3 regions of the Hydrogenophaga sp. RWCD_12 genome follow, and region 1 is predicted to be linked to each of the others. Evidence: predicted binding sites of a transcription regulator. Region 1 holds the regulator's gene; each other region holds the start of a gene.
What was found. The regulator sigma-54, encoded in region 1, starts transcription at its own class of promoters, with help from an activator protein. The targets are predictions, from matches to a motif close to TGGCANGNAANCTGCTTT.

Region 1 (10,160 bases):
CGTTCACCGCGTTCGGCCGCCCGCACCTGCGCGTTCTGACCGGCCACGCCGGCCGCCGCGATGCGCTCGCCGTACGGCGGATTCAGCAGCATCACGCCGGGCTGGTCCGTCGGCGGCATGCGCTGCAACGCGTCGCCACCGCGCAGCTCCATCGCAAACGCCACGCCCGCGCGTTCGGCGTTGCGCTGCGCAAAGTCGACCATGCGGAACGCCACATCGCTGCCAAACACGATGGGCTTGCGGCCGGCCGGCCAGTCGCGGCGCTGTTTTGCCGCCTCATCTTTCAGTGCATGCCAGACGTGCGGCTGGAACGGCAACAGCTTCTCGAAGGCAAAGCGGCGCTGCAGGCCTGGCGCCACGTGCAACGCGATCTGCGCCGCTTCGATCGCCACCGTGCCGCTGCCGCAGCAGGGGTCGTACAGCGGCACGATGTCGTCCAGGGTGGCCGCCTCGGCGCCGTTCCAGCCCGTGGCCGCGATCATGGCCGCCGCCAGCGTTTCCTTCAGCGGGGCGTCGCCCTTGTCCTCGCGCCATCCCCGCTTGAACAGAGGCTCACCCGAGGTGTCGATGTACAGGCTGACCGTGTCGGTGGTCAGGTGGGCATAGAGGCGCACGTCGGGCCAGGTGGTGTTGACGCTGGGCCGCTCGCCGCGCCGGTCGCGGAATCGGTCGCAGACCGCGTCCTTGATCTTCAGTGCCGCGAAGTTCAGGCTCTTGAGCGGACTGTGCTGGGCCGTGACCTCGACCTTGATGGTCTGCTGCGGCGTGAACCAGATTTCCCAGGCGACCTCGCTGGCCGCGGCATACAGGTCGTTCTCGCTGCGGTAGCCGCCGTGCCAGAGCTGCACCAGCACCCGCTGCGCCAGGCGGCAATGCAGGTTGAGCTTGAGCGCATCGCGCCACGAAGCCTCCAATGCCACGCCCGCGCGCCACTTCTGCACCTCGGTCGCGCCGGTGATGCGCGTGACCTCGGCGGCCAGGTAGTCCTCCACGCCAGCGGCGCAGGGGAGGAAGAGTTGAAGCTGGTTCATGAATGGAAACCTAACGAACAAACACCGCACGTTTGGCACAGCCCCTTCCAGCGTGCACCACGGAACCGGCTTTGCCGGGCCGTTGGTGCAGCCCCCTGGGGGGTGACGCGAAGCGGCGCAGGGGGTTACAAAGCTTTCCGAAGGTTCGCGGGCGCGATGCGCAGTGCCTCGCGGTATTTCGCGACCGTGCGGCGCGCGCACTCGATGCCCTGCTCCTTGAGCAAGTCCGAGAGCTGGTTGTCCGACAGAGGCTTGGAAGGCTCTTCGGACGCGATGAACTGCTTGAGCAGGGCGCGCACGGCCGTGCTCGACGCGTTGCCGCCGGTCTCGGTGCCAAGCGACGAGCCGAAGAAATACTTGAGCTCGTAGGTGCCGAACGGCGTGGCCATGTACTTGGCGGTGGTCACACGGCTGATGGTCGATTCGTGCAGTCCCAGCTCGTCGGCGATCTCGCGCAGCACCAGCGGTCGCATGGCGAGTTCGCCGTGCATGAAGAAGTTGCGCTGGCGTTCGACGATGGCGCTGGAGACGCGCAGGATGGTGTCGAAGCGCTGCTGGATGTTCTTGATGAACCAGCGCGCTTCCTGCAGGCGCTGCTGCATGGCCGCGTGGCCCGCTTCGCCGCCGCCATCGCGACCGCGGCCACGCATGGCGTTGGCGTACACATCGTGCACCCGCAGGCGCGGCATGACCTCGGCGTTGAGCGTGACCTTGAAGCCGCGGCCGGCGCGCGTGACGATCACGTCGGGCACCACGACGTTGCGCTCGACATCGACAAAGCGCCGGCCTGGCTTGGGTTCCAGCCGCGCAATCAGCGCCAGGCCGGAGCGCACAGCCTCGTCGTCCTGGCCGGTGGTCGCGCACAGGCGCTTGATGTCGCGTTTGGCGATCAGCTCCAGCGGCTGCTCGCAGATCGCCAGGGCCGCGCGGGCCGCGGGCGTGTTGCGCAATTCCAGGATCTGCAGCCGCAGGCACTCGCCCAGATCGCGGGCACCGACGCCGGAGGGTTCCATCTGCTGCAGCCACTGCATCGCCGTGCCCAGCCGCTGCTCGATGGCTTCAACTTCTTCGAACGGCGGCTCGGTGTCGGCCGGGACCTGCGCCGAGGCCGTCAGGCGCCAGCAGGCGCGCGCCAGGTCGTGCAGGCTTTCTTCGAGGTAACCGTCGTCGTTGAGCGACTCGATCAGGAAATACAGGGCGGCGGCGTCTTCGTCGGACAGCCGCAGGCAGCGCGCCTGCTCGTGCAGATGGTCCTGCAGGCTGACCGGCTCGCGGGCCAGTTCGGCCGCGGTCGCGGTTTCATCGTCGCCGCCGGAGGCATTGTTGTTGCGCGCGGGCGCGTCACCGCCCCACTCGCTGTCGTCGGGCGCCATCTCGACCGTGCCATCGCCTTCCCAGCTCTCTTCCACGGGCGAGGCCCCGTCGAGGCGGCTCTCGACCTCGTCAGCGGCGCCACTCTCGGACGATTCGGTCGTCGATGTCCGGGTGTCGGCCTCCGGCAGGCGCGGTTCCGGCGCAGGCTGCGCAGCCTCCGCCAGTTGGTCAGCCGCTACTACTGGCGCGTCGACCGTGTCGACACCAAATTCCTCGCGCTCGGCCGTTTCTTCGCCGCGGTCCAGGAACGGGTTCTCGTCGAGCATCTGCTCGACTTCCTGCGCCATTTCAAGCGTGGACAGCTGCAACAGCCGGATCGATTGCTGCAGCTGGGGAGTGAGGGCGAGATGCTGCGAAACCCGCAGCGAGAGACCTTGCTTCATCCGCTCAGTGCATCACATGCGGAAGTTTTCGCCGAGATAGACGCGGCGCACTTCGGCGTTCTCCACGATCTCGGCGGACGTGCCGCTGGCCAGCACCTGACCATCGCTGATGATGTAGGCGTGGTCGCAGATGCCCAGGGTCTCGCGCACGTTGTGGTCGGTGATCAGCACACCGATGCCGCGCGACTTGAGGAAGCTGATGATGTGCTGGATTTCCAGCACCGCAATCGGGTCGATGCCGGCAAAAGGCTCGTCCAGCAGGATGAAACGGGGACGCGTCGCCAGCGCACGGGCGATCTCGACCCGGCGGCGCTCACCGCCAGACAGCGCGGGCGCCGGTGAAAGGCGCAGATGGTCCACCCGCAGGTCCTTGAGCAGCTCGTCGAGCCGGCTGCGGATTTCGTCTTCCGACAGCCGCTCGCCCTGCTCGTTGTGCTGCAGTTCCAGGACGGCGCGCACGTTTTGCTCGACCGTGAGCTTGCGGAAGATCGATGCTTCCTGCGGCAGATAACCCAGACCCAGACGGGCGCGGCGGTGAATCGGCAGGGATTCGATACGCTCACCGTCGAGCAGGATCTGGCCGCCGTCGGCACGCAGCAACCCGACGATCATGTAGAAAGAGGTCGTCTTGCCAGCGCCGTTGGGGCCGAGCAGACCGACCACCTCACCCTTGTCGACGGACAGCGAGACGTTCTTGACCACCTTGCGGCTGCCATAGGCCTTCTTCAGACCATGGACCTCCAGGCGGCTCTGTCCCGCCACAGCGCCCTGTGGGCTGGCGGCAATTGCGGTCACTTCTTGGGCTCGGTGATCTTGACGCTTGGACGTAGCGTGGCCGGCTCGGCCGGCTGCTGGGGAGGCGGTGTCTTGCCGGCCTTTTCCTCTTCGGGAATCGGCGTCAGCATGGCGCGCACGCGACCGGAGGGGTTGGCTGCTGTCTTGCTGTCAACCCCGCCCTTGACGGTGAACACTTCGGTCTGGCTGTTGTAGAGAATCTCGCTGCCCACGCTCTGGTCGTTGAGCTGCGTACCGCGGTAGCGGCGCAGCACGGCGCGGCCAGTGAACAGCACGGTCTGGGCCTTGCTGTCGTATTCGATGCGGTCGCCTTCGCCCTCGATCCACTCGTCCAGGCCTTCGCGCTTCTGGCGGAAGAAGCCGGGGGTGGCGGGCGTACCCACCAGCAGACCGAGCTGGTTGCCCTGGGCATCCTGGCGCACGTCCAGCTTGGAGCCGCGCATGACGATCGTGCCCTTGGTCAGCACCACGTTGCCGTTGAACACGCTGGTCTGGCGGTTCTCTTCGTAACGCAGGGCATCGGCCTCCACGTTCATGGGCTTGTCCTTGTCGGCTTTTTCCGCCTGCGCCACCCAGGGCGACAGCAGGCCGACGGCCGCAACAAACAACCAGGCGATCGGGCGGGAGGGTTTGACGTGTTGGTGCATGGCTTTTGGGGGCACAGATCTTGCATTCATTGTAGCGGTGCCAAGTGCAATTCGTGCCCTTGACAAGAGATGATTCCTGCCTGGAAACGGCAAGGCCCGCTCGGAGCGGGCCTTGTGCGATGCGAACGGGCCGATCGGTCAGCCCTTGCGGGCCTCAGCGATCAGCGAATCGGCCACCAGGAGGGTCTTGGGACCCTGACCCGGGATGTAGAAACGCCCGGCGATGCCCAGGGCGGGCGTGCCCTCGACCTGATAGGCGTCCTGCAGGCCCACGGCCTTCTGCGCCGACTTGACCGCCGCACCGTCGTAAATGGCGCTGAACTTTTCGCGGTTGACGCCCTGCTTTTCCACCCAGGCCAGGATGGCCGGCGGCGTGGTCAGCGGTAGGCGCTCTTCGTGGTATGCCTTGAATACCTTGCCATGCAGTTGCTCCAGCAGGCCCATGGCTTCGAGCGTGAAGTAAAGGCGCTGCATCGGCACGAAGTTCTGGTTGAAGGCCACCGGCACGCGGCGCACGGTCACATTCGCCGGCTGCTTCTTGATCCAATCGCTGAACACCGGCTCGAAATTGAAGCAGTGGATGCAGCTGTAGGCAAAAAACTCGACCACCTCGACCTGGCCTGCCGGGCTGTCGGTGGGGGCCGGCTTGGCCAGCCTGGTGTAGTCCGTGCCTTCCTTGAAGGCGACCCGCTGTGCCATGGCGGGCGACAGGGCCAGCCCTGTGGCCGCTGCGGCACCGGCAACCATCAGGCCACGGGAAAAATCTCGACGTTGCATGGATTCAAACTCCTTGAAATGACCCGGTTCAGGCTCGCCGGACCGGGAAAAGTTCCCCCGGGGCTGGCGCGGGGTTCAGCGCTGCACCCGCACCAGTGCGGCTTCGACACCGTTGGTTTCGAGCTGCTCGCGCGTTGCATCGGCCATGCCCTTCTGGTTGAAAGGTCCCATGCGCACCCGGAACACCTGGCGGCCAGACTGTTCGCGCTCGGTGATCGACGCTTCCATGCCCAGCATCGCCAGGCGCGCTTTCTGCGCCTGTGCCTCTTCGGCCGACTTGAACGCACCAGCCTGCACGAAATAGCTGAACGGATCGGCGCCAGCCGCCGGCGCCGGATCGGCTCCCGCCGCACCGGTCTTGGCCTTCACCAGATCGCCCAGCGGGTCGGCGCCTGGCTTCGCGGCCGCGGTGTCGGCCGGCTTGGCGTCGGGTTTGGCAGCGGCGTCCTTGTTGTCCTTGTTGTCCTTGTTGTCCTTGGCGTCCTTGGTGGAAGCCGCGTCGGTTCCAACCGGTACCTCGGGGGCTGGCGGCGTGGGCAGCGGCGGCGCCTTGTTGACCAGCCCGGCGTTCGGGTTCCAGCCTTTGTTGCGCTCGGCCTCGGCCGCGTCTTCGGCGGGCTTGCGCGTCACGCCCCGGTCCACGAACGGCACCGGCACACGGGTCACGTACACCGCCACCGACAGGGCAAGCCCCAGACCGATGAGCAGGCCGACGACGAAGCCGACCAGGGTTCCGCCACGCTGTCCGTGGGCCTGCGGGAAACGAGTGTTCATGGATCGAGGGTTCTCACATCTTCTGCGGGGCACTCACGCCCAGCACAGCCAGGCCATTGTGCAACACCTGCGCGGTTGCCCGGACAAGGGCCAGGCGCGCCAGCTTGACCTTTTCGTCGTCCACCAGGATGCGCTCGGCGTCGTAGTAGCTGTGGTAAGCCGCGGCCAGTTCGCGCAGGTAGAAGGTCACGTCGTGCGGCGCGAAGTCGTTGGCCGCCGAGGTCAGCATGGCCGGGTACCTGGCCAGCAGCAGCATCAGCGACTGCGCAGCCGGCGTGTCCAGCGGGGAGAGGTCGACACCGGCCAGCGAGGCCACGTCACCGCCCCAGGCGGCCAGCACCGAGCAGATGCGCGCGTGGGCGTACTGCACGTAGTAGACCGGGTTGTCGTTGTTCTTCTGCACCGCGAGGTCGACGTCGAAGGTGTATTCGGTGTCGGGCTTGCGGCTGAGCAGGAAGAAGCGCACCGCGTCCTTGCTGGTCCACTCGATCAGGTCGCGCAGGGTCACGTAGCTGCCGGCGCGCTTGCTGATCTTCACCTCCTCGCCACCGCGCACCACACGCACCATGGTGTGCAGCACGTAGTCGGGGTAGCCCTGGGGAATGCCCACGCCCGCGGCCTGCAGGCCGGCGCGTACGCGCGCAATCGTTCCGTGGTGGTCGGTGCCCTGGATGTTGATGACCTTGGTGAAGCCCCGTTCCCACTTGCTGATGTGGTAGGCCACATCGGGCACGAAGTAGGTGTACGAACCGTCGCCCTTGCGCATGACGCGGTCCTTGTCGTCGCCGTAGTCGGTGGACTTGAGCCACAGCGCGCCGTCCTGCTCGTAGGTCTTGCCGGCGTCCACCAGCTTCTTCACCGTGGCCTCTACGCGGCCGCTGGTGTAGAGGCTGGATTCGAGGTAATAGTGGTCAAACTTCACCTGGAAGGCCTGCAGGTCCAGGTCCTGTTCGTGGCGCAGGTAGGCCACGGCGAACTGGCGGATGCTGTCGAGGTCGTTCACGTCGCCGCTGGCGGTGAACTCGCGGTCGTCGGCGTGCACAGTCTTCTTCGCCAGGAAGTCGTTGGCGATGTCCTGGATGTAGTCGCCGTTGTAGGCGGCTTCGGGCCACTCGGCGTCGCCAGGCTTGAAGCCCTTGGCACGCAGCTGCGTGCTGGTGGCCAATGTCCCGATCTGTACGCCCGCGTCGTTGTAATAGAACTCGCGGTGGACGTTCCAGCCCTGGGTGCTGTAGAGGCTGCAGATCGCGTCGCCCAGTGCGGCCTGGCGGCCGTGACCCACGTGCAGCGGACCGGTGGGGTTGGCGGACACGAACTCGACCATGAGGCGCTGGCCGTTGGATGGCTGCACGCCGAAGCTGTCACCGGCCTGCAGCACCTCGGTCACGATGGCCTGCTTGGCTGCTGGCTTGAGGCGCAGATTGAGGAAGCCAGGGCCAGCGATTTCGATGTCGGCGACCCACTGCTGGTAGACCGGCAGGGCCAACAGTGCGGCCTTGAGCGATTCACCGACCTGGCGCGGATTGAGCTTGAGCGGCTTGGCCAGCTGCATGGCGGCCGTGATGGCGTAGTCGCCGTGGGCAGCCACCTTGGGGGATTCGAAGGCGGCCTTGTCGCCGGCGCCGGGCGAGAGCTGGTCCAGCGCCTGTGCGAGGCCGGCCAGCAGTTCCTGTTTGATCTTGAGCATAGGGCAGCGATTTTAGGTGGCGGGCGACCCGACACCGTCAGACGGTGCTCTGGAAAACCCGGGGCACCCCGTCAGAAAGCCTTAAGAAAAAAAGGTGTATCGTGCCTGCGCCCGATCCCGGGCTCATTCCTACCCAAAGGCAAGACATGAAACATCTGCTGACCCTGATCGCCCTGACCGGTTCCCTTTCCATGGCCATGGCCCAGACCGCAGCCCCCGCTGCTGCCCCGGCCAAGGCGCCTGCTGCTGCGCCCGCTGCTGCTGCAGCACCTGCCGCCGCCAAGGCCCCGGCTGCTGCGCCCGCCGCCGCTGCGCCTGCTGCTGCAGCCGCTGCCCCGGCCGCGGACAAGAAGCCGACCGAGCAACAGAACCGCATGAAGACCTGCAACGCCGACCCGAAGGCCAAGGCCCTCAAGGGCGACGAGCGCAAGTCGTTCATGAAGTCCTGCCTCTCCGGCGACGAAGCTGCCGCCGGCGGCAACAGCCAGCAAAACAAGATGAAGACCTGCAACGCCGACGCCAAGACCAAGGCGCTCAAGGGCGACGAACGCAAGAAGTTCATGAGCACCTGCCTGAAGGGCTGACCTCCCTGCGCCGCTGAGGCGGCTTCCCCCCTGCTGCGCGGGGGGACCACACCTGCGGACCGGCGGAGCCGGATCCGCGGTGTGTCTGGATCGGGCATGCGCTCCGACCTCTGCCCGGCCAATCTCCCGATGCTGTTCAGTTTCTTGCCTGCGGCAGTGCCGTGTGTGCCGCTTCCTTGACCGCCTGCGTGAGGCGTTGTGCCGACAGCGGTTCCCGCGCCCAGTGTTGCCAGTACAGGGTCACGTCCACCGTGGCACCCGGCAACAGTTCCTGCATCCCTGGCCTCCCCGGCAGGTGCTGCTCGGGCACCATGCCCCAGCCCAGTCCCAGTTCGATCGCTTTCTCGAACGCGTCCACCGCCGGTGCGTAGTGGCGCGGGTAGTTGGGCTGGCTCAGACCGAAGTGCTGTTTCAGGAAGGCGTCCTGCAGCGCGTCCTTGCGGTTGAAGATGATGGCCGGCTGGGCCAGCAGCTGGTGCGGTGACACCGCGCCGGCGGCCGTGCGGCATTGCGCCACCATGTCAGGCGACGCCACGCAGCAGTAGCGCGCCACGCCCAGCGGTTCGGCCACGCAGCCGCGCATCGGCTCGGCCAGCGCCGTGACGCAGCCGATCACATCGCCACTGCGCAGCAGCGCGTGCGTGTGGTCCTGGTCGTCGATCACCACGTCCAGCAGCAGGCGGTGGCGCTGCAGCAGCGGCGCCACTCCGGGAAGGAACCATCCCGCCACCGAGTCGGCGTTGATCGCCACGCTCAGGCTCTGCCAGCCGTCGCCGGCCCGCGCCGCATCGCCTCGCAAGCCGGCCAGCAGGTCGGTCTCCATCAGCTTGACCTGCTTCACATGCGCCAGCAGCGCCTGTCCCGCCTCCGTCGGGCGCACGGTCTTGCCGCGCACCAGCAGGCGCTGACCCAGCTGCTCCTCCAGCGACTTGATGCGCAAGGACACCGCCGCCAGCGTCAGGTTCAACGCCTGGGCGGCCGGCCCGAACCCGCCGTGGTCGACCACAGCGGCCAGCGCTTCGAGGGGACGGGCATCGAGCATGAATCAATTATTTCTTGAGCGATCTCATTTTAAGTTGAATCTGTTTAACAAAAATCCAGGAAGGCTCACACTGCGGCCATTCCATTCATTCTTCTTCCGGATTCCAGTGCCATGACCCTAGCCTTCCCCACCTTCACCTCCGGCATGGTGCTGAGTCTGTCGCTGATCATGGCGATCGGTCCGCAGAACGCGCACGTGCTGCGCATGGGCTTGCAGCGCCAGCACCTCTGGCTTACCGTGGCTGTCTGCGCACTGGCCGACATCGTGTTGATCTCGCTGGGCGTGCTGGGCCTGGCCCAGCTTGGCGGCCTGTCGGACAAGCTGCTGGGCGCGCTGATCGGTGCCGGCGTGTTGTTTCTGGGCGTGTATGGCTGGCAGGCGTTCCAGCGCTTCCTCCGTCCGCGCCAGCCCGTCGCCGCGCCGGCCGGCGCAACGCCCCAACATGCGCCGCCTGCGGTGACCCAGCGCCAAGCCATCCTGTCGGCTCTGGCCTTCTCGTGGCTCAACCCGCACGCCTGGCTGGACACCGCCGTGCTGATCGGCACCGCCTCGCTGGCCTATGGCCAGGGCAGCAAGGTGTTCGGCCTGGGCGCCGCCACCGGCTCGCTGGTGTGGTTCCTGTTGCTCGGCGCCGCCGCCTTCTGGCTTGGCCGCCGGCTGAATTCGCTGCACATCTGGCGCGTGCTGGACGGCGCCGTGGCGCTGATGATGTGGGGCACGGCCGCCTGGCTGCTGGCCGGACTGATCTGACCGAAGGAGCTGCGATGACCACCACCCGCCCCGCCGACGCCCCGGTCACCATCTTCGGCCCGGACTTTCCCTTCGCCTACGACGACTGGCTCCAGCACCCGCAGGGCCTGGCCACGCTGCCGCCCAGTGCGCACGGCACCGAAGTCGCCATCGTCGGCGCCGGCATGGCCGGCATGACCGCGGCCTACGAGCTGATGAAGCTGGGCCTTAAGCCCGTCATCTACGAAGCCTCGCGCATGGGCGGACGGCTGCGCTCGCAGCCCTTCGAGGGCGGCCAGGGCGTGATCGCCGAACTGGGCGGCATGCGCTTTCCGGC
Region 2 (10,160 bases), 320 kb from region 1:
ACATCTTCGGCGGCATCATGAAGTGCGACACCATCGCCACCGGCGTGATCACCGCCTGCAAGGCGACCAACCTCAGCGTGCCGCTGGTGGTGCGCATGAAGGGCACCAACGAAGAGCTGGGCAAGAAGCTGCTGGCCGAATCCGGCCTGCCAATCATCGCCGCCGACACCATGGCCGAAGCCGCGACCAAGATCGTCGCCGCCGTCAAATAAGCCCGGAGAAGAAACCATGTCGATCTACATCAACAAAGACACCAAGGTCATCACCCAGGGCATCACGGGCAAGACCGGTCAGTTCCACACCGAGAAGTGCCAGGAATACGCGAACGGCAAGAACTGCTTCGTGGCCGGCGTGAACCCGAAGAAGGCCGGCGAGTCGATCTTCAACATCCCGATCTACTCAACCGTCAAGGAAGCCGCCCAACAGACCGGCGCCACCGTGTCGGTGATCTACGTGCCGCCGGCCGGCGCCGCCGCCGCCATCTGGGAAGCCGTTGAGGCCGATCTGGACCTGGCCGTCTGCATCACCGAAGGCATTCCGGTCAAGGACATGCTGGAAGTGCGCAACAAGATGAAGGCCAAGGAAGCCGCCGGTGGGAAGAAGACCCTGCTGCTGGGCCCCAACTGCCCCGGCCTGATCACGCCCGACGAGATCAAGATCGGCATCATGCCCGGCCACATCCACCGCAAGGGCCGCATCGGCGTCGTGTCCCGTTCGGGCACGCTGACCTATGAAGCCGTTGCGATGCTGACCGAAGTCGGCCTGGGCCAGTCCAGCGCCGTCGGCATCGGTGGCGACCCGATCAACGGTCTCAAGCACATCGACGTGATGAAGGCCTTCAACGACGATCCTGACACCGACGCCGTCATCATGATCGGCGAAATTGGTGGCCCGGACGAAGCCGAAGCCGCCCAGTGGTGCAAGGCCAACATGAAGAAGCCGATCGTCGGCTTCATCGCTGGCGTGACCGCGCCTCCCGGCAAGCGCATGGGCCATGCCGGCGCGCTGATCTCCGGCGGTGCCGACACGGCCGATGCCAAACTGGCCATCATGGAAGAGTGTGGTTTCATCATCACGCGCAACCCTTCCGAGCTGGGCAAGCTGCTCAAAGCACAGCTCTGAGGCTGGCTTCCTCTCTGAAGAGAATGAACAAAGGCAACGCTCGCGTTGCCTTTGTTTTTTGAGGAAGGTGCTACTTGTGCACAGCCTGGTGCGAATATCCGCAGGCAACGGTCGGGACTGTCCCGATTCGTGACAAATGTCGCGACGGACAGGCACCTCAAGCCCCGTTTCAGGCTATAAAACCGATCTACATGATTTTTGAGTACTACAGCCAGACCGACCCCGGGTTGATTCGTGAAAACAACGAAGACTCGGTTTCGCTCGACACCGCCAATCAAGTGGTGGTGTTGGCCGACGGCATGGGTGGGTACAACGCCGGCGAGGTGGCCAGCGCCATGGCCACCAGCTTCATCCACACCGAGCTGGGGCGTTGGATCGGCGAGGGGGGGCAGGAAGCACCGGTGCGCGAACTCAAGCGCGCGATGGAAATCTGCGTCGACAACGCCAACCGCTCCATTTTCAACGCAGCCAATTCCAACCCGCTGTATGCGGGCATGGGAACCACCCTGGTGATGGGTGTCTTTCAGGGAACGCGGGCGATGATTGGCCACGTCGGCGATTCGCGCTGCTACCGATTGCGCGGCAATACCCTGCAGCAAATCACCCGGGACCATTCCCTGTTGCAGGAGCAGATCGACGCGGGACTGATTTCGCTCGAGCAGGCGCAGTTCGCCACGCACAAGAATCTCGTGACCCGCGCATTGGGTGTGGAAGACACCGTGTTGCTCGAAGTGAACGAATTCCGGGTGGAAGACGGCGACCTGTACCTGTTCTGTTCCGACGGGTTGAGCGACATGGTTCCGGATCCCCGGATTGCCGCGATCCTCATGGAAGACGCACCACTGGATCAGATCGGGCGGACGCTGGTCGAGGACGCCAATGGCTGTGGTGGGCGCGATAATATTTCGGTGATACTGGCACTGGCCCGGGCCAAGCCGGTCCGCAGGGGTTTGTTGTCGCGTATGCTCGGACAGCAGTAATCAATTAGTTTCGTTTCCAAGGTTCCACAGGAGTCGGCCATGCCGAAAATGATCGTTTCCATCGATGGCGTTGTCATCAAGGAGGTGCAGCTCACGAAAGACCGCACCACCCTGGGCCGTCGTCCATACAACGACATCGTCATCGACAACCTGGCGGTCAGTGGTGAGCATGCCGTGATGCAGATGTCTGGCGCCGAGGTGTTCCTCGAAGACCTCAACAGCACCAATGGCACTTACGTCAACGGCAAGGCGATCAAGAAACAGCAGCTGCAGAACGGCGACACGGTCGAGATCGGCAAGTACAAAATCAAGTTCGTGCACGACGGTGCGTCCGACGGTCACGAAAAGACGACGGTGATCAATTCCGGCGCCGTGGTAGGGGCTGAACCCGCCATGGTGGGCAACGCGGCCATCCGAGTGATGTCTGGCGCGGCTGCAGGCCGCGAGGTGCCTCTGGTCAAGGTGGTCACCACCATCGGCAAGCCTGGGGTGGCGGTGGCGGCCATCACGCGCCGGCCGCACGGCTATGTGGTGGCGCTGGTCGAGGGTGCGGTCAAACCGACCATCAACGGCACCGCCCTGACCACCGAAGCGGTGAACCTGCACAACGGCGACCTGATCGAGCTGGCCGGCACGCAGATGCAGTTCGTGCAGTCCTGACCGGATGTACCCGCAGGCGCGCTGAACGGGTGCCTGCCTCTTCCCGCGACGTTTCATGCAGGCGCTGAGCAGACACGGCCCCCGTGTGGCCGTCACGCTGCTGCCCTTGCTGTTCGCTTTGTTGCACGTGGTCGGCGTGCTGCCTCTGGGCATCCTGCAGCGCCTGGACCACATCATTTACGACGCGCGTCTGCGCTGGACCATGCCGGGGACGCTGGATCCACGGATCGTGATCGTTGATGTGGACGAGAAAAGCCTTGCCGAAATCGGTCAATGGCCCTGGCCGAGGGACCGCATGGCCGAGCTGGTTGACCAGCTGTTCGTGCAGCAAAGCGTGGCGCTGGTGGGCTTCGACACGGTGTTTGCCGAAGCGGATCGCAGCACGGGGCTGCCCCAGCTGGAGCGGCTGGTCCGGCAGGAACTTCGCGACCAGCCGGGATTTGCCGATCAGCTGAACCGGCTGCGGCCCCAGCTGGATCACGACCAGCGTTTGGCCAATGCCTTGCGCGGGCGGCCAGTGGTCATGGGCTACTACTTCTCCAGTGAGGCACAGGCGCGTGCGTCCGGGCAGTTGCCGGCGCCGGCCTGGCGCAAGGAGAGCCAGGCCGGTGGTCATATCCAGGCCCTTCACTGGACCGGCTATGGCGCCAACATCGCGCCGTTGGCCGAGGCGGCTCCGGCGGCGGGCTTCTTCAACACCGTGCCGGGCAACGATGGCGTGGTCCGTTCCCTGCCCCTGATGGCCGAATACCAGGGTGCCTACTACGAGTCACTGGCCCTGGCCATGTACCGGTTGTGGTTGGGACAGCCGGCCATTGAACCCGGGTCTCTGGTCAGTGGTGAACCGGCACCGGGCAGTCTGGTGCTGCGCTCCGACAAGGGGAGCCAGAAGATCCCGGTCGACGACCACCTGACGGCGCTGCTGCCGTTTCGGGGGAATGGTGGGCCGCAGGGCGGATCGTTCCGCTATGTCTCGGCTGGGGATGTGCTTTCCGGCCGTTTGGCCAAGGGAGAACTGGGGGGGCGAATGGTGCTGATTGGCACCACCGCGCCCGGCCTGCTTGATCTGCGGGCGACGCCGGTGGGAGAGGCCTACCCGGGCGTGGAGACGCATGCCAACCTGATTTCCGGCCTGCTGGACCGGCGCCTGATCAGCAAACCCGATTACGCCGCTGGCTACGAAGCCGTGCTGATGTTGCTGGCCGGACTGTTGCTCGCGCTCGGGTTGCCGCTGCTCAGTGCAACCCGGGCCGTCGTACTGAGCATCGGGGTGATCGGTGCGGTGGTTGGCCTGAACACCTGGCTGTATGTGGCCCACGGGCTGGCTCTGCCCATGGCCACCACGCTGGTCATGGCGGGCTTGGCCTTCGTGGTGAACATGAGCTACGGCTACCTGGTCGAGAGCCGGGCCAAGCGCGAGCTGGCGCAGCTGTTTGGCACCTACGTGCCGCCCGAGTTGGTCGACGAGATGGTCAAGGATCCGGACCGCTACAGCATGACCGCCACCACCCGGGAGATGACGGTCATGTTCTGCGACATGCGTGGATTCACCGCCAGCGCGGAGACGATGTCGCCCACGCAGTTGCAGGAACTGCTCAACATGGTGTTCAGCCGCCTGACCCACGTCATCCGCAGCCACCGCGGCACGATCGACAAGTACATGGGCGACTGCGTGATGGCGTTCTGGGGGGCGCCGGTCGACACGGCCGAGCACGCCACGCTGGCTGTGCGGGCGGCGTTGGGCATGTCGCAGGAAATCGAGCGCATCAATGCCGATCGCCAGAATGCCGGGTTGCCGGACATTGCAGTCGGCATCGGTCTGAACACCGGCGAAATGTGCGTCGGTGACATGGGGTCCGACGTGCGCCGCAGTTACACCGTCGTCGGCGATGCGGTCAATCTGGGGTCGCGACTGGAAGGTCTGTCCAAGCACTACGGTGTGTCGATCGTTGCCAGCGAAACCACCCGCCGCAAGGCACCCGGCTTCGTCTGGCAGGAACTGGATCTGGTGCGGGTCAAGGGCAAGGCGCAGGCGGTGGCGATCCACACGCCGCTGGCGGCTGGCGTGCCCGACACGGCCCTGGCCGAAGAGCTGCACCAGTGGCAACTGGTGCGCAAAGCCTGGAGGACACGAGACTGGGGTGCGTGCGAAACCCATCTGGGGGAACTGCGCGCGAGAAATGCCAAAAAAGTCCTTTACCGGCTCTATACCGAACGGGTAGGCTCCATGAAGCAGTCTCCGCTGCCCCAGGACTGGGATGGTGCGAGTTCGTTCGATACCAAATAACGGGCAGACCGCCTTCTCAGACCAACCGACGGGAATATCGATGCGGGTACGTGTGCTGGGTTGCTCAGGTGCCATTGCCCATGGCTGCCGGACCACCTCCTTTTTGCTGGACGACGACGTCCTGGTCGATGCCGGCACGGGCGTCGGAGACCTCAGCCTGGAGGAAATGGCCCGCATCGACCATGTCCTGCTGACCCATTCCCATCTCGACCATGTGGCCAGCTTGCCGCTGATGCTGGATGCCGTTGCGGCCCAGCGTCTGGCGGCCGGCGCTCCGCCACTGACGGTTCATGCGCTGCCCGGCACCATTTCCGCCCTGCAGATCCATGTCTTCAACAACCTGATCTGGCCCGACTTCGCGGCCATTCCCAGTGTGGAAACCCCGCTGATGCGCTTTGTGCCGATCACCGTCGGGGAGCAGCTTCTGGTGGGTGGCAAGCGGGTGGAGGTGCTGCCGGCGGTACATACCGTCCCGGCGGTGGGCTATGCGGTGGACAGCCCGAGCGGGCACTGGGTATTCAGCGGCGACACCGAGCGCAATCCTGCCTTCTGGAAACGCATCAACCGCCTTGATGTCGCGCTGCTCATCATCGAGACGGCGTTCAGCGACCGGGAAAAGGCCCTGGCCCAGCGCAGCCTGCATCTGTCCCCCAGCACGCTGGCCGAGGAGTTGGATCAGATCGATCGCGAGCGGCGCTTTCCGATCTACATCACCCACACCAAGCCGGCCGAAACCGGCCTGATCATGGATGAGATCCGGCGCTTCGACGAGACGCCCAACCGCGCCTCGGATGTCCGCCACGACATCCGCTGGCTGAGTGCCGGACAGACCTTTGACCTTTGACAATTTTTGCTCATCGAACTGTCGATGACAAAAATTGTCAGTAGCCGCTGGTCACGCGGGACACAAATCGTCACTGGCCACCAGCTAAGCGTGAAAAAGCGCTCGAAAACGCAGCCAGTTCTGCCTGGCACGCTCTCTGCTGAGGTGTAGTCGTTCCAACCCACAAACCCCTCAAGGAGTTTTCAATGAAGCGTTCCCTGCAAAAAGGTTTCACCCTGATCGAACTGATGATCGTGGTGGCCATCATCGGTATTCTGGCTGCGGTCGCTCTGCCCGCTTACCAGGACTACACGGTTCGTGCAAAGATCTCTGAAGGCGTGATCGCCGGTTCAGCCGCCAAGGGTGTGCTGAGCGAAGCGTTCCAGTCCGACGGTGTTACAGGCCTCGATGGTGCAGCCACTGCCATCAACGCCACGCCGTTTGCCCAGAAGCAGTCCAAGTACGTCATGAACTATTGCGTTTACAACAACGCGCAAGGCGGCGCTCCCACGGCAGCCAACTGCCCGGCATTCGCTCCGGGCGCCGCCAACTGGGTTGTTTCGGTGGCTTTGGCTGCTACTGCCGGTAACGGTATTCCCACCAACCTGAACGGATTCACGTTCAATCTGGCTCCGAACGTGCAAAACGCCGGCGTGTTTGGTGTGCCGGTCGCCGCCTCACAAGGTGCAGTGGACTGGGCTTGCACCTCCGCCACGAACGTGGCCTCCACTGGGCGCGCGCTGACCAACAACCAGGTTCCTGCAGCCAATCCAGTTCCGGCCAAGTTCATGCCTTCTGAGTGCCGTTGATCTGCCACGTATTTCAATCATCAGAAAGAGCGCTTCGGCGCTCTTTTTTGGTTTAGTGCTTCGATGGCTTTATCAACGGTTTGTATCTTGGCTAAGGTCGTGAGTGACAGTTCAGCACATGGTGACAAGAGTTGTCACTCGTCGAGGGCGATAGTGCCGGAAATAGTCACCTTCTGGTCGGAAAGAATCGAAAATTCTCTAATATGAGTCTCATTTGACTGGCACGCTCTGTGCATTGATCTCGTACCGTTCAACTAAGCCGTCTTGGAGAGTGTTATGAATCGTTCCCTGCAAAAAGGTTTCACCTTGATCGAACTGATGATCGTGGTGGCCATCATCGGTATTCTGGCTGCTGTGGCTCTGCCCGCTTACCAGGACTACACGGTGCGTGCAAAGATCTCTGAAGGCGTGATCGCCGGTTCGGCCGCTAAGGGTGTGCTGAGCGAAGCGTTCCAGTCCGACGGTGTTACAGGCCTCGATGGTGCTGCCGCTGCCATCAACGCCATCCCGTTTGCCCAGAAGCAGTCCAAGTACGTCATGAACTATTGCGTTTACAACAACGCGCAAGGCGGCGCTCCCACGGCAGCTAACTGCCCGGCATTCGCTCCGGGCGCTGCCAACTGGGTAGTCTCTGTTGCGTTGGCAGCAACTGCTGGCAATGGCATTCCCACTAACCTGAACGGCTTTACGTTCAATCTGGCTCCGAACGTGCAAAACGCTGGTGTGTTTGGCGTGCCGGTCGCCAGCGCACAAGGCGCAGTGGACTGGGCTTGCACATCCGCCACGAATGTGGCCTCCACTGGGCGCGCGCTGACCAACAACCAGGTTCCTGCAGCCAATCCTGTTCCAGCGAAGTTTATGCCTTCAGAATGCCGTTGAATATTGGGTCATCGTGAAGAGTTCCAAAAGAGCGCTTGGGTGATTTTGGGTGTAATAACTTACTTGCTTTTGCGTTGTTTAGATTAATTCATGAAATTTGACTCGAGATACCGGGTGGCATCAAAGGCGGCGAGTGTTCATTTGCTCGGCAGCATCGCCCTGGCAGTCATTGCGGCAGCAATCGTGTTTGGGCTCTGGTATCCCTATCCGTACCGTGAGCTATCAGGAGGGCGAGAGCTCTTTATGTTGGTCATCGCCGTGGATGTGGTGTGTGGGCCATTGCTGACCTTTGTGTTGTTCAACCCTGCCAAACCAAGGCAAGAGCTCTGGATCGATTTGAGTCTTGTGGTGGTTGTGCAACTACTGGCTCTGAGCTATGGCGTCTGGACCACTTGGCAAGCTCGACCTCTCTATTTGGCACTGGAAGTGGATCGGTTCAAAGTTGTGATGTCGGCGGACATCGACCACGAAGCTCTTAAGTTGCTGCCCACCGACCTACGTCCCTTTGCCTTTGGTGGCGTCAGGACTGTGGCTTTGCGCTCGCCGAATAGTGTGCATGAGAAGAACAAGGTTCTTTTTGAGTCTATCGTTGGGGGTCGGGATTATGCCGAACGCCCGGAGTTCTATGTTCCATACGAGGGGGGCGCTGCAAAGGCCTCTCTTATTCGTGCTAGACCATTAGAGCCATTTTTGCAAAAGTTTCCCGACCAAAGGGAGTCGGTGGAAAAACTGGCAAGTGTTAACAAGATTGCGCTGAGCGACCTGACTCTTTTGCCTGTTGTGGGTCGCCAAGACTGGGTTGCCTTGTTGGATAGGAATGGGGGAATTCAGGGCTTCGCCAAAGGAGATGGATTTTAAAGGGGTTTTATTGTGCGTACAACACAGAAAGGTTTTACACTCATCGAATTGATGATTGTGGTTGCAATTATCGGCATATTGGCAGCCGTGGCGCTCCCAGCTTATCAGGACTACACTGTTCGGTCTAAGATTTCTGAGGCAATAGTGGCCGGGGTGGCGGCCAAGACACTGCTGAGCGAGGCCTTTCAGTCCAACGGAACCAACGGCTTGCAGGCTGGGTCTCAGGCAATAAACGACATTCCGTTTTCCGAAAAGCAATCCAAGTACGTCCACAACTATTGTGTATATAACGCAGCGGGAGGCGGCGTTCCTCCAATTGGGGCGAATTGCCCAGCATTTCCAGCGGGAGCAGGCAACTGGATTGTCTCGATTGCTTTGGCAGGAACTGCTGGAAATGGCATCCCCATTGGGTTGAACGGGCACACATTCAACCTTGCGCCGAATGCGTCCAATGGAGGGGTAGTGGGGATCCCATCCGCGACTTCTCAGGGTGCCATTGACTGGGCATGTGTCTCAACGACAAACGGCGCATCCACCGGACGGGGCCTTGGCAACAATACGGTCGTGCCTGCGGCAAATGCCATCCCTGCGAAATACATGCCGTCGGAATGCCGCTGACCGGCAATGGCGGTCAAGTGGCGGAATAGACCCCACTCTTCCCGCCCTTCTTCTCCAACAGCCTGACCCCGCCGATGGTCATGCCCCGGTCGACCGCCTTGCACATGTCGTAGATGGTCAGCAGGGCCACGCTGCAGGCGGTCAGCGCCTCCATTTCCACGCCCGTCTGGCCGGTGCACTCTGCCGTCGCGCGGCACAGCACGCTGTTGCCGGATTCATCGACCTCGAATTCGACCGCGACCCGCGTGAGCGCAATCGGGTGGCACAGCGGGATCAGGTCGCTGGTCTTCTTGGCGCCCTGGATGCCGGCAATGCGGGCAATGCCGAGCACGTCACCTTTCTTGGCTGTTCCGCTCTGAATCAGCGCCAGTGTCGATGGCAGCATCGAAATCCGGCCTTCGGCGACCGCCACGCGGTGGGTGCTGGCCTTGGCCGAGACGTCGACCATGTGGGCCTGGCCCTGGGCGTCGAAATGGGTCAGCGGGCTGGACGCCGTGGTCTTGGGTGTGTCGGTCATGGCGGTACTACTTTGCGTGGGCTTTACAGAAACCACTGGGGCTTGGCGGCATCATACGGGGATGAATCTCCGCTTCCGTTCGGGCAGTGCTCCCTTCTGGCCGCGGCCCTTGGCATGGGTGGTGGCTGCTTCGGTCCTGCTGACACCTCTGCCGGCCTCCTGGGCCCAGAACGCCGCGCTCCCCTCGCTGGGCGATGTGAGCGGTATGTCGATCGCCGCCGAGCGGCGGCTGGGCGACAGCATTGCGCGCGACATTTTCCGTGACCCGGACTACCTCGACGATCCGGTGCTGGTCGATTACCTCAACGTGTTGTGGCAACCTCTGCTGGGCGCGGCGCGCGCTCGGGGCGACATCCCGCCGGAGTTGTCGGACCGGCTGGCCTGGCAGTTGCTGATTTCCAGGGACAAGCGCGTCAATGCGTTCGCACTGCCTGGGGGATACATGGGCGTGCAGCTGGGCCTGATCGCGGTCACCGAGACGGCGCCGGAGCTGGCCAGCGTCATGGCCCACGAGCTCAGCCACGTGTCTCAGCGCCACATTGCGCGTATGTTGTCGAAGCAGGACCAGATGGCGCCCTGGCTCATGGGCGCGATGATTCTGGGCGTG
Region 3 (10,160 bases), on a different contig from region 1:
GGCTGGGCGGCAGCTGGGTCGGCAGCTCGAAAGTGATCAGCGGGTTCTCCGACACCGGCTCGTGCAGCACCAGACGCCACCAGGCCAGCCCGCCGGCGTCTTCGAGTTGCAGGTTCTCGATGTGGAACGACGGGATGCCGGAAACCAGACCGGTGTCCATCGGGTGCATGACACGCAGGCGCAAGCGGCGGCTGCCCTCGATGACGTTGTTGAAGAAGCGCGCCTGTACCTGCCCCAGCGTCTTGCTCCACGAGCCGTCGGCGCGCGTCAGGCCGGGCACGGTGCACCCCCCGCCCGAAGCCTGCACCCAGGTGCTGCCCACATGCCACTGGCCATCCATGGTTTGCACGAAGGCCCGCACCGGGGAAGCCTGTTCCATGCGAATGCGGAACGCCAGCATCGGCAGAGAACGCAACGGCTCGAATTCCAGCACCTGGCGCACCGGGTTGCGGTCGACCGCCACACGGATGCGCTGCACCCCGCCGCCGGTGCCTGAGAGTCCGCGCGCGTCGACCAGCAGCGGCACGTTCATCGCGTCGTCGGCGAAGTCCGGTCCCTTGACGATCACGGCATCGCTGAACTTCGCCACCGCCTTGCCAATGGTCTGCTCGCGCAGGCTGGGGTACTGCATGGAGCCCAGCGGGTCACCGCCGGTCTGGTCTTCCTGCGCGTGAACCACAGGCCAGCAGGCCAGCCCGGCCACACCGGCGGCGAAATGGCGACGGGTCAAAGGCATTGGCATGAATGGGCTCCGGAAAAGTCAGCCGCGCTGGCGGATCCAGCCACGCTGCGGGTCGTAGCCCCAGAGCGCCGCCAGGAAGAACACGGCGGTACAGCCCAGCACCACGGCCCATGCCGTGCCGTTGAACTGACCGTACATGGCAAAGCGCATCGCTTCCACCGCGTGCGTGAAGGGGTTGAACTCGGCCAGCTTGAGCAGCCACCACGCGCCCGACTCCTCCAGCTTCCACAGCGGGTAGAGCGCGGGGCTGATGAAGAACATCGGGAAGATCACGAAGTTCATCGTGCCGGCGAAGTTCTCCAGCTGCTTGACGTAGACCGACAGCACCAGCCCGACCGAGGCCAGCATCACCGCCGCACAGACCATGGACAGCAGCAGCCACGGCAGGTGCTCCAGCGGCACCTCGACCCCGAAGGCCCAGGCAATGAGAAGGAACACCGTCATCTGCAGCACCGACAGGCTGGTGCCCGCCAGCAGCTTGAACGCCAGCAGCCAGCCGCGCGGCAGCGGTGCCGTCAGCAGCAGGCGCATCACGCCCATCTCGCGGTCGTAGACCATTGAGAGCGAACTCTGCATGCCATTGAACAGCGCCACCATGCCCAGCAGCCCGGGCACCATGTAGACCTTGTATTCGATGTAGGTCTCGTAGGGCGGCACGATGGCCACGCCGAACACGTTGTGAAACCCGGCCGAGAACACCACGAACCACAGCAGCGGCCGCACCAGCGCCGAACCCAGGCGCGAAGGCTGGCGCAGGAAGCGCCCGATCTCGCGGCCCACGACCGCCCGCAACGCGCGCAGCAGGTGAGGCAGCAGTGCGGGCGCGGGATCGACGGGGCTCAGGGTCGTTGCTTGCATGTGCTCTCCGCTTCGTCCACACCCAGCGTGTCCATCACTTCCTTGGGATGCAGCACGCCGTCGACCGGCGCCACACCGGCGACACCGTCGACGTGGCTCAGGAAGACCGGCTGGCGCAGCTGGCCGTCCCAGGCTCGGAACGACAGGCGAGGCCCCTTGAAGCCGTCGACGCCCACGGCACCGCCGCGCAAGGCCTTGAGCTGTGCGGCAATCGGCGCCTTGGGCTGTTCGGCCAGCACGGTCGCGATCGCACGGCCGGCGGTCCACGCAGCCCAGTCGTGTCCGCTCATGGGGCGACCGGCCTTCTTCGCGAAGCGCCGCGAGAGCTGCGGCCCGCCGTTGCGTTCCCACAGAGGATGCCAGGGTGCCGCCACCAGACCGTTGGCGCTCACCACCGGCCGCGGCCATTGCGTCGCATAGGGCACGGTGCGCGCGAACTCGCCGTCGCTGTCGAGCACCGCGACCACATCATGCTCGCGGTCGCCCGTGAGCAGCCGCACGTTGGCCAGGTCGCGCTCGCGCGGATCGCCGGTCAGCTTGAAAGGCTTGAGCTGCGTCGTCTTGATGCCATAGCGCTTGGCCGAGCGGTTGAAGGCTTCCAGCTCCAGCACATCTTCCGGCAAGGCGCCCTGCAGCACCAGCGCCTTGCGCCAGTTGCGCGCCGCCAGGTACTGCGCCAGCGCGTCACTGAACATGGCGCGGCTCGGATAGGTGTGCAGCAGATACGCTGCGCATTGCGCGCCGCGCAGCGCATCGTCTTTCTGCCCGCTGTTGATCACGATCGCACCACCCAGCGCGGCCGGCGCCGCCTGCACCAGCGCATTGAGCTCCGGCACCGGCAGGTCGGCCACCACGTGCTGCACCTTGGCCGCCTTGAGATCGGCGAGCACCTTCGGCAAGGCCGCCACGTTGGGCAGCACCACGTCCCGGACCACGAGTTCGATCCCGGCGGCATCGAGCTCGAACGCCGAGTCTTCGGCCGCCAGCTTGACCCCGTCGATGGCGCGCCCGGTCGGGTGACCGGGATAGGCCTTCTCCATGCGGCGCGGCGCAAAGCGCGGGTCGCCGTCGAGCGACACCACGGCGACCGTGACCTTGGTCGCGGCCAGCGACGGCAGTGCCGCCGCCAGCACCAGCGCGCCGGCCAGGGCGCGCAGCGGCTTGCTCAGGCCTACGGTCATTTGGAAACCAGGATCGTGTGGGGCACACGGCCGGCCGGCACCGTCTTCAGCGCCTTGCCCGAGGCGGTGTCGATCAGCGTCATGTCGTCCGACATGCCGTTGGCCACGAACAGCGTCTTGCCGTCGGGAGAAAAACCCAGCCCCCAGGCCCGTTTGCCCACCAGAACCTGGCTTTTCACAGTCTTGCTGGCCACATCCACCTCGGCCACGTGGTTGGCGCGGCCCAGACCCACCCACATGCTCTTGCCGTCCGGGCTGATGGCCATGCCCACCGGGGTGATGTCGTTCTGGCGCATGCCCTTGACCTCGAACTTGATCTTCTGCTTTTCGGTGTGGGTCTTGGTGTCGACCACGCTCACGGTCGCATCCAGCTCGTTGGTGACCCATAGCTCGGCGCCGTCGGGCGACATGACGAAACGGCGCGGGCGCTTGCCGACCTTGATGTTCTTGGTGACCTTCTTGGTGGCCAGATCGATCACGTGGACCACATTGGCAACCTCGGAGGTCACATAGGCCGTCTTCCCGTCGGCTGTGACCAGCACGCCTTCGGGCTCCCCGCCGGTCTTGACCTCGAACAGCGCCTTCTTCGTGGCGATGTCGTAGACCGCCATGACGCTGTCGTCTTCGATCGACACGTAGGCGGTCTTGCCATCGGGGCTGAGGTCGAACATCTCGGGGCTTTCACCCAGCGGTACGGTGCCATCCATCTTGCCCGCGCCCACATCCACCACACCCATGGCATTGCTGTCGCCGCAGATCACGTAGATCTGCTTGCCGTCGGCGTTGAACGACATGTCGCGCGGACGCTTGCAGACATCGATCGCGGCCTGGCGCTCGCCCGCCGTGTTGAAGACGTAGATCTTGTTGTCCTTCTCGCTGGACACGTAGACCTTGCTCTGGGCGTGGGCCGGGAGGCTGAAGGCGAGGGTTGCGCCAGCGGCACACAGGGCCGCGGTCAGGGCGCGCAGGGAATGCGAAGCAAAGCTGGCGCAAAGGGCCATGGTGTGTCTCCTACTGTTTTGCGAAACCCGGGCACCAATGGCCCGGTGCGCCCGAAGCGCGCGATCATTCTGCAAAATCGGTGCCAACAGAATTCGGCTGGTACAGGAACGGAATTTGCCTGATCATGCCGCGTCCCGGGGGCTTTCCGAGGGACATGAGACTATCAGGCCACGCATGAGACACACACCGCCGCGACCAGCGTTCAAAAATGACACAGGGATAACCCTGACTCGATCCAGCCGGCCGAACACTGCCGTCTCGCGAAGGGACTTTCTCGGTGCCGCCGGTGCGCTCGCGCTGACCGCTGTCAGCCCCCTGGCGCAGGCACAGGCGCCCTTCCCTTCAAAACCGATCCAGCTCATCGTGCCCTGGCCCGCCGGTGGACAGACCGACCTGACGATCCGCATCCTGGCCGAAGAAGCCGAACCCCTGCTGGGGCAGCCCATCGTCGTGGTCAACAAGCCCGGCGCGGCCGGCACCATGGTCGCGCCAGCCCTGAAGGCCGCCGAGCCGGACGGGCACGTGATCGGACAGGTGCCGCTCACCGTCTACCGCCACGCGCTCATGAACCATGTGAACTGGGACCCGGTGACCGACCTCGCCCCGATCCTGCAAGTCTCGGGTGTGAGCTTCGGGCTGCTGGTGCCCGGCAACAGTCCGTTCCGAAACGTCGCCGACATGATCGACTGGGCCGTCAAGCGTCCGGGCGAACTCATCATGGGCTCGACCGGCGTCGGCACCACGGCTCACCTCGCGATGGAAGAGATCCTGCTGCAAAACAACGTGAAGTACGTGCACGTGCCGTACAAGGGCACGGCCGACCAGATGCTGGCCATCGCGGGCGCCCAGATCATGGCCGGCGTGAACTCGACCGGCTTCGCTCCCTGGGTTGAAAAGGGCCAGATGCGGCTGATCGCCACCTTCAACGCAACGCGAAGCAGCCGCTGGCCCGAGGTGCCGACCATGCGCGAGCTGGGCTACCCGCAGGCGGTCTACACCTCGCCCTGGGGCCTTGCAGCGCCCGCCGGCACGCCCGAGGCAGTGATCCAGAAGCTGCACGATGTGTTCCGCCGTGCGATGAACGCCGAGCGCCACACGTCGGCGCTCGCGCGCTATGAGCAGACGCTGGAATACCTCGGCACGCGCGACTACCGCCAGTCCGTCCTCGTCACCGTCGAGCGCGAAAAGAAACTCCTCGCCCGCATGAACCTGCTGGCCAAACCCGCCTCATGACCGAACCACTCGCCCAAGCCCCCGACACCGTGGTCCACACCGTCCTGAAAGCCGACGGCCTGCACAAGGCCTACAACGGCAAGCCGGCGCTCAAGGGTGTGAGCTTGCAGGTGCAGGCCGGCGAAATGCTGGCCCTGCTCGGCCCCAACGGTGCCGGCAAGTCCACCCTGCTGCAACTGCTGACCGGCCTGTTCACCCCCGACCAGGGCAGCATCGAGGTCCTCGGGCAGGACATGCGCCAGCACCCGGCGCGCGCCCTCTCGGGCCTGGGCGTGGTGTTCCAGCAGAGCGCGCTCGACATGGATTTGTCGGTGATGGCCAACCTGCTGTTCCACACCGACCTGCACGGCATTCCGCGCAAGACGGCGCGCGAACGCATCGATACGCAGCTCGCTGCCATCGGCCTGCAGGACCAGGCCAAAGCTGTGGTGCGCAGCCTCTCGGGCGGCACGCGGCGCAAGGTCGAACTGGTGCGCGCGCTGCTGCACAGGCCGCGCGTGCTGCTGATGGACGAAGCCACCGTCGGCCTGGACCCGGCCTCGCGGCAGCAACTGCTGGACTCCGTGCGCGGCCTGTGCCGCGATCAGGGCCTGGCGGTGCTGTGGGCCACCCACCTGATCGAGGAAGTGAAGACCGCCGACCGCCTGCTGCTGCTGCACCAGGGCACGGTGCGCTTCGATGGCCACATCGACGCCTTCATGGCTGCCGCCGAAGGCCCGGACTTCCAGACCGAAGTGCTCAAGGCGCTGCAGAAACCAGGGCTGTGAGCCCTGGCTTCCCGCCCGCTCAGAAGGCGTAGCTGACGGTCACCCCGAGCCCCCACTGACGACCCGGTGCCGGTTCGAAGAAGCGCTTGTTGCCGTCGTTGGCGATCACCGAGCCGATGGTTGCCTTGTCGGCCAGGTTGTCGACGCGCAGGTATTCGCGAATCTTCCAGGCGCCGACCTTCTGCTCCCAGCCCAGCCGCAGGTTGAACACGGTCGCGGCCGCGGTGCGGTCGCTGTTGACATCGTCCACCACCATGGAGCCCCGGTGCACCGCCTCCAGCGCGGCGGTGAAGCCTGGCATCGCGCGCGGCTGCCAGGCGATCTCGCCGAACAGCGAACGGTCCATCACGCCCGGAATGCGGTTGCCCGAAACCACCCGCGTGCCGCTGCTGCTGAAGGTTTCGGCAAAGCGGGCATTGAGGGTCGACAGCGCGACGTGGCTGCGCCACTCCGGTGTCCATTGCGCGCTGTGCGTGAGCTCGATGCCGGTGCGGCGCGTCTTGCCGGCGTTGGTGTAGACCGTGCGGCCGCCGCTGCTGGAGGCGACCACGATCTCGTCGCGGGTGCCGATGTGGAACAGCGCGACATCGAGCCGCTGGTTCTCCGACAACTTGGTTTTCAAGCCGATTTCGGTGTGCGTGCTGCGGGCCGACTTCAGGCCCAGGTTCGGGCCGCTGCCGTTGGCGGTGTAGGCGATCTCGGTCAGGGTCGGTGTTTCGAAGCCGCGGCCGATGTTGGCGTACAGATTCGTGTCGTCGCCCAGGTGGCGCGTCACGCCGATCACCGGGTTGGTCGCGCTGAACGTCACGCGGCCGCTGTCGTCGGGATTGCCGGGGCGGATGAAATGGTCGTCGACCTGGAACTTCACCCGGTTGGCGCGCAGGCCAGCCACCGCGCTCCAGCCTTCGTTGATCGCCCAGTCAGCCTGCGTGTAGACACCGGTGCTGCTGACCTTGCCGTCTTCGTCGCGCTTGAGCGCGCCGGTCACACCGAGGTTGTTGATGTAGCCCAGGCGGTGCTCGCCCATGCGTTCGATGTCCACACCGGCGCTCAGGTTCACCTGCCCTTCGCCGGCCGGGATGCGGCGCGCGTAGCGCAGCCCCGTGCCTTCGTAGTGGCGGTCCAGCTGCACCACCCCACCGGCCGAGGTCGCCGAGGTCTGGGCCGACAGCGGCAGCGACAGTCGGCTGTCCAGATCGCGCTGGCCGGCGTAGACACGGGCCGACAGTTCGCTTTGTGCGTCGAGCTTGTGCTCGGCCACCAGACCCAGCTGGTTCTGCGACACGTCCTTGCCAGCCTTGTTCGAGGTCGACGCGGCCACCGCCTGGCGCGGGTTGGCCTGGAACTGCTCGCGCGTCAGGCCCAGCGGATCGCCCGACTCGGGCTGGTCGAAGGCATTGGCGACGAGGGTGAACTTCATGTGTTCGTTGGCCGTCCAGCGCAGCTTGGCGTTGGTGTGCTTGCGTTTTGCGGCGCTGTTGTCGCGCCAGCCGTCGGTGGAGAAGTCGCTGTGGTCGATCACGTAGTTCAGCGAACCGCTCTGTCCCGCAGCCTGCAGGCCGTAGCGCCGCAACCGGTCCGCGCCGGCGTCAACGCTGAAGCGCACTTCCGGCTTCTCGGGACCGTCCGCCGTGAACACCTGCACCACTCCGCCCGCGGAGTTGCCGTAAAGCTGGGCCAGCGGTCCGCGCAGCACCTCGATGCGCTGGGCCGACGGCAGGCTGATGGTCGAGGCCTGGCCCTGCCCGTCGGGCATGGTCGCCGGAATGCCGTCGACGATCAGGCGCGTGCCGCGGATGCCGAAGGGCGAACGCGAGCCGGAGCCGCGGATCGAGAGCTGCAGATCCTGCGCGTAGTTCTGGCGGTTGAGCACCGTGATGCCCGGTACGCGGTTCATCACCTCGGAGAGGTTGACCCGCGGGCCAGCGGCCTCGATGGCCTCCTGGCCAACGGCCTGCACCGAGGCTGGCGCGTCAAACGATTTCTGTTCCTGGCGAGAGGCGCTGACCACGACCTCCTGCAAGGTCTGGGCGCCGGCGGTGCCGGCCAGGGCCATGAGAAGCGCGGCGTTGAACCGGCGCAAGGCGAATGTGGGGCGTGGGGTCATGTCTTGTCTCCGGATGGAGCCGGTCGTCGCCGGCTGTACCAATGCCGATCTTCCAACAAGTTCCATGCCACGCGCTACAGGCGTGGAGTGTTCAGGAATGGAACATCCCAGCCATCCCATCGATTCAGCTGGCTGCCCGTGCCTCGTCCGCCTCGATCTGTGCCATTTCTTCCGGCGTGAACACCCGCGAGCGCGTGTGAAAGGCCTTGCCCTCGGGCCCTTCGAGCGAGAAGGTGCCGCCGTGGCCTTCGATGACGTCGATGATCAGCTGGGTGTGGCGCCAGGTCGCGTACTGCGACTTGCTCATGTAGAACTCGCAGCCACCGATGTTACCCAGAAGCACGTCGCCCGGGCCCATGGTGATCTCGCCCAGCAGGTAGCAGTTGGCGGCGCTGTTGTCGCAGCAGCCGCCGCTCTGGTGAAACATCAGACCCGGGCCGTATTTGGTCTTGAGGAACTCGACCAACTCGACCGCGGCCGGCGTGGCAATGACTTTCTCAACCATGTCTGTCTCCTTGTACTGAAAGAAAAAAGGGACACCTCCGAAAGGAGATGTCCCAATCAAGAACGCAGCGGAACCGGCTTTGCCGGGCCGCGCCAGCGTTGCCCCCTGGGGGGTGACGCGCCGCAGGCGCGGCGCGGGGGGAGCCACAGGCTTTAGAAGAAGCCCAGCTTGTTCTCGCTGTAGCTGACCAGCAGGTTCTTGGTCTGCTGGTAGTGGTCCAGCATCATCTTGTGGGTTTCACGGCCGATGCCCGATTCCTTGTAGCCACCGAAGGCAGCGTGCGCGGGGTAGGCGTGGTAGCAGTTGGTCCACACGCGACCGGCCTTGATGGCGCGGCCCATGCGGTAGGCCACGTTGCCGTTGCGACTCCACACGCCGGCACCCAGGCCGTACAGCGTGTCGTTGGCGATCGCCAGGGCTTCGGCCTCGTCCTTGAAGGTGGTCACGGCCAGCACGGGGCCAAAGATTTCTTCCTGGAAGATGCGCATCTTGTTGTGGCCCTTGAACAGCGTGGGCTGCACGTAGTAGCCGCCGTCCAGATCGCCACCGACCTTGGCCTGCTCGCCGCCGATCAGCACCTGCGCGCCTTCGGCCTTGCCCAGCTCCAGGTAGGACAGGATCTTGGTCAGCTGTTCCTTGGAAGCCTGCGCACCCATCATGGTGTCGGTGTCCAGCGGGCTGCCCATCTTGATGGCGGCGACGCGCTTGAGCACGCGCTCCATGAACTTGTCATAGATGCTTTCCTGGATCAGCGCACGGCTCGGGCAGGTGCAGACCTCGCCCTGGTTGAACGCGAACAGCACCAGGCCTTCGATCGCCTTGTCGAGGAACGAATCGTCTTTGTCCATGATGTCGGCAAAGAAGATGTTGGGCGACTTGCCGCCCAGTTCCAGCGTGGCAGGAATCAGGTTGTTGGCGGCGGCCTGCGCGATCACGCGACCGGTGCTGGTCGAACCCGTGAACGCGATCTTGGCGATGCGCTTGCTGGTGGCCAACGGCATGCCGGCTTCACGGCCAAAGCCGTTGACGATGTTCAGCACGCCCGGGGGCACCAGGTCGGCAATCAGCTCGGCCAGGATCAGGATCGAGATCGGGGTCGACTCGGCGGGCTTGAGCACCACGCAGTTGCCGGCGCCCAGGGCAGGCGCCAGTTTCCAGGCGGCCATCAGGATCGGGAAGTTCCACGGAATGATCTGGCCCACGACACCCAGCGGCTCCTGGATGTGGTACGCCATGGTGTTCTCGTCGATCTCGCTGATGCCGCCTTCCTGGGCACGCACGCAACCGGCGAAATAGCGGAAGTGGTCGATGGTCAGCGGGATGTCGGCGTTGAGCGTCTCGCGGATCGGCTTGCCGTTGTCCACCGTCTCGGCGTAGGCCAGCAGCTCGAGGTTGGCTTCGAGGCGGTCGGCGATCTTCAGCAGCAGGTTGGAACGCGTGGCGGCGTCGGTCTTGCCCCAGGCGTCGGCAGCGGCGTGGGCGGCGTCCAGCGCCAGGTCGATGTCTTCCGCGGTCGAGCGGGCGGCCTGGGTGTAGACCTTGCCGCTGACGGGCGTGATGACGTCGAAGTACTGACCCTTGACCGGCGCAACCCACTTGCCACCGATGAAGTTGTTGTATTGCGATTTGTAGGCGATCTTCGCGCCGGCGGCGCCGGGAGCTGCGTAGTTCATGTGTCGTCCTCTGAAGGGTGGTTGGAAAGAGAAGCCTGATTGGCTGACTTCTCTGTCACAACATCCGTGCCACCGGCCACAAGCGACCCAGA

Region 2: a site for sigma-54 is predicted at 6,019-6,036, ahead of ACLIJ1_RS21430 (pilin). Genes of this name have one in related genera too.
Region 3: a site for sigma-54 is predicted at 3,851-3,868, ahead of ACLIJ1_RS19080 (PQQ-dependent catabolism-associated beta-propeller protein). Genes of this name have one in related genera too.

Annotation. Positions count from the first base shown of each region.
Region 1 covers NZ_JBKIXC010000006.1:360,563-370,722, reverse strand. Annotated here, with positions in the region: gene ACLIJ1_RS22870 (THUMP domain-containing class I SAM-dependent RNA methyltransferase) at 1-1,031, opposite strand, end outside; gene rpoN (RNA polymerase factor sigma-54) at 1,157-2,788, opposite strand; gene lptB (LPS export ABC transporter ATP-binding protein) at 2,801-3,583, opposite strand; gene lptA (lipopolysaccharide transport periplasmic protein LptA) at 3,580-4,230, opposite strand; gene ACLIJ1_RS22850 (thiol:disulfide interchange protein DsbA/DsbL) at 4,369-5,007, opposite strand; gene ACLIJ1_RS22845 (SPOR domain-containing protein) at 5,083-5,781, opposite strand; gene argS (arginine--tRNA ligase) at 5,795-7,468, opposite strand; gene ACLIJ1_RS22835 (PsiF family protein) at 7,615-8,052, shown strand; gene ACLIJ1_RS22830 (HTH-type transcriptional regulator ArgP) at 8,189-9,094, opposite strand; gene ACLIJ1_RS22825 (LysE/ArgO family amino acid transporter) at 9,206-9,844, shown strand; gene ACLIJ1_RS22820 (flavin monoamine oxidase family protein) at 9,859-10,160, shown strand, end outside.
Region 2 covers NZ_JBKIXC010000006.1:45,152-55,311, forward strand. Annotated here, with positions in the region: gene sucC (ADP-forming succinate--CoA ligase subunit beta) at 1-212, shown strand, start outside; gene sucD (succinate--CoA ligase subunit alpha) at 229-1,122, shown strand; gene ACLIJ1_RS21410 (Stp1/IreP family PP2C-type Ser/Thr phosphatase) at 1,314-2,102, shown strand; gene ACLIJ1_RS21415 (FHA domain-containing protein) at 2,142-2,762, shown strand; gene ACLIJ1_RS21420 (CHASE2 domain-containing protein) at 2,818-5,049, shown strand; gene ACLIJ1_RS21425 (3',5'-cyclic-nucleotide phosphodiesterase) at 5,090-5,893, shown strand; gene ACLIJ1_RS21430 (pilin) at 6,079-6,681, shown strand; gene ACLIJ1_RS21435 (pilin) at 6,958-7,560, shown strand; gene tfpZ (TfpX/TfpZ family type IV pilin accessory protein) at 7,651-8,418, shown strand; gene ACLIJ1_RS21445 (pilin) at 8,470-9,036, shown strand; gene moaC (cyclic pyranopterin monophosphate synthase MoaC) at 9,050-9,553, opposite strand; gene ACLIJ1_RS21455 (M48 family metalloprotease) at 9,615-10,160, shown strand, end outside.
Region 3 covers NZ_JBKIXC010000005.1:105,730-115,889, reverse strand. Annotated here, with positions in the region: gene ACLIJ1_RS19095 (quinoprotein dehydrogenase-associated SoxYZ-like carrier) at 1-742, opposite strand, end outside; gene ACLIJ1_RS19090 (ABC transporter permease) at 761-1,600, opposite strand; gene ACLIJ1_RS19085 (branched-chain amino acid ABC transporter substrate-binding protein) at 1,582-2,781, opposite strand; gene ACLIJ1_RS19080 (PQQ-dependent catabolism-associated beta-propeller protein) at 2,778-3,782, opposite strand; gene ACLIJ1_RS19075 (tripartite tricarboxylate transporter substrate binding protein) at 4,147-5,016, shown strand; gene ACLIJ1_RS19070 (ATP-binding cassette domain-containing protein) at 5,013-5,783, shown strand; gene ACLIJ1_RS19065 (TonB-dependent receptor family protein) at 5,803-7,890, opposite strand; gene ACLIJ1_RS19060 (DUF779 domain-containing protein) at 8,015-8,395, opposite strand; gene ACLIJ1_RS19055 (aldehyde dehydrogenase family protein) at 8,548-10,068, opposite strand.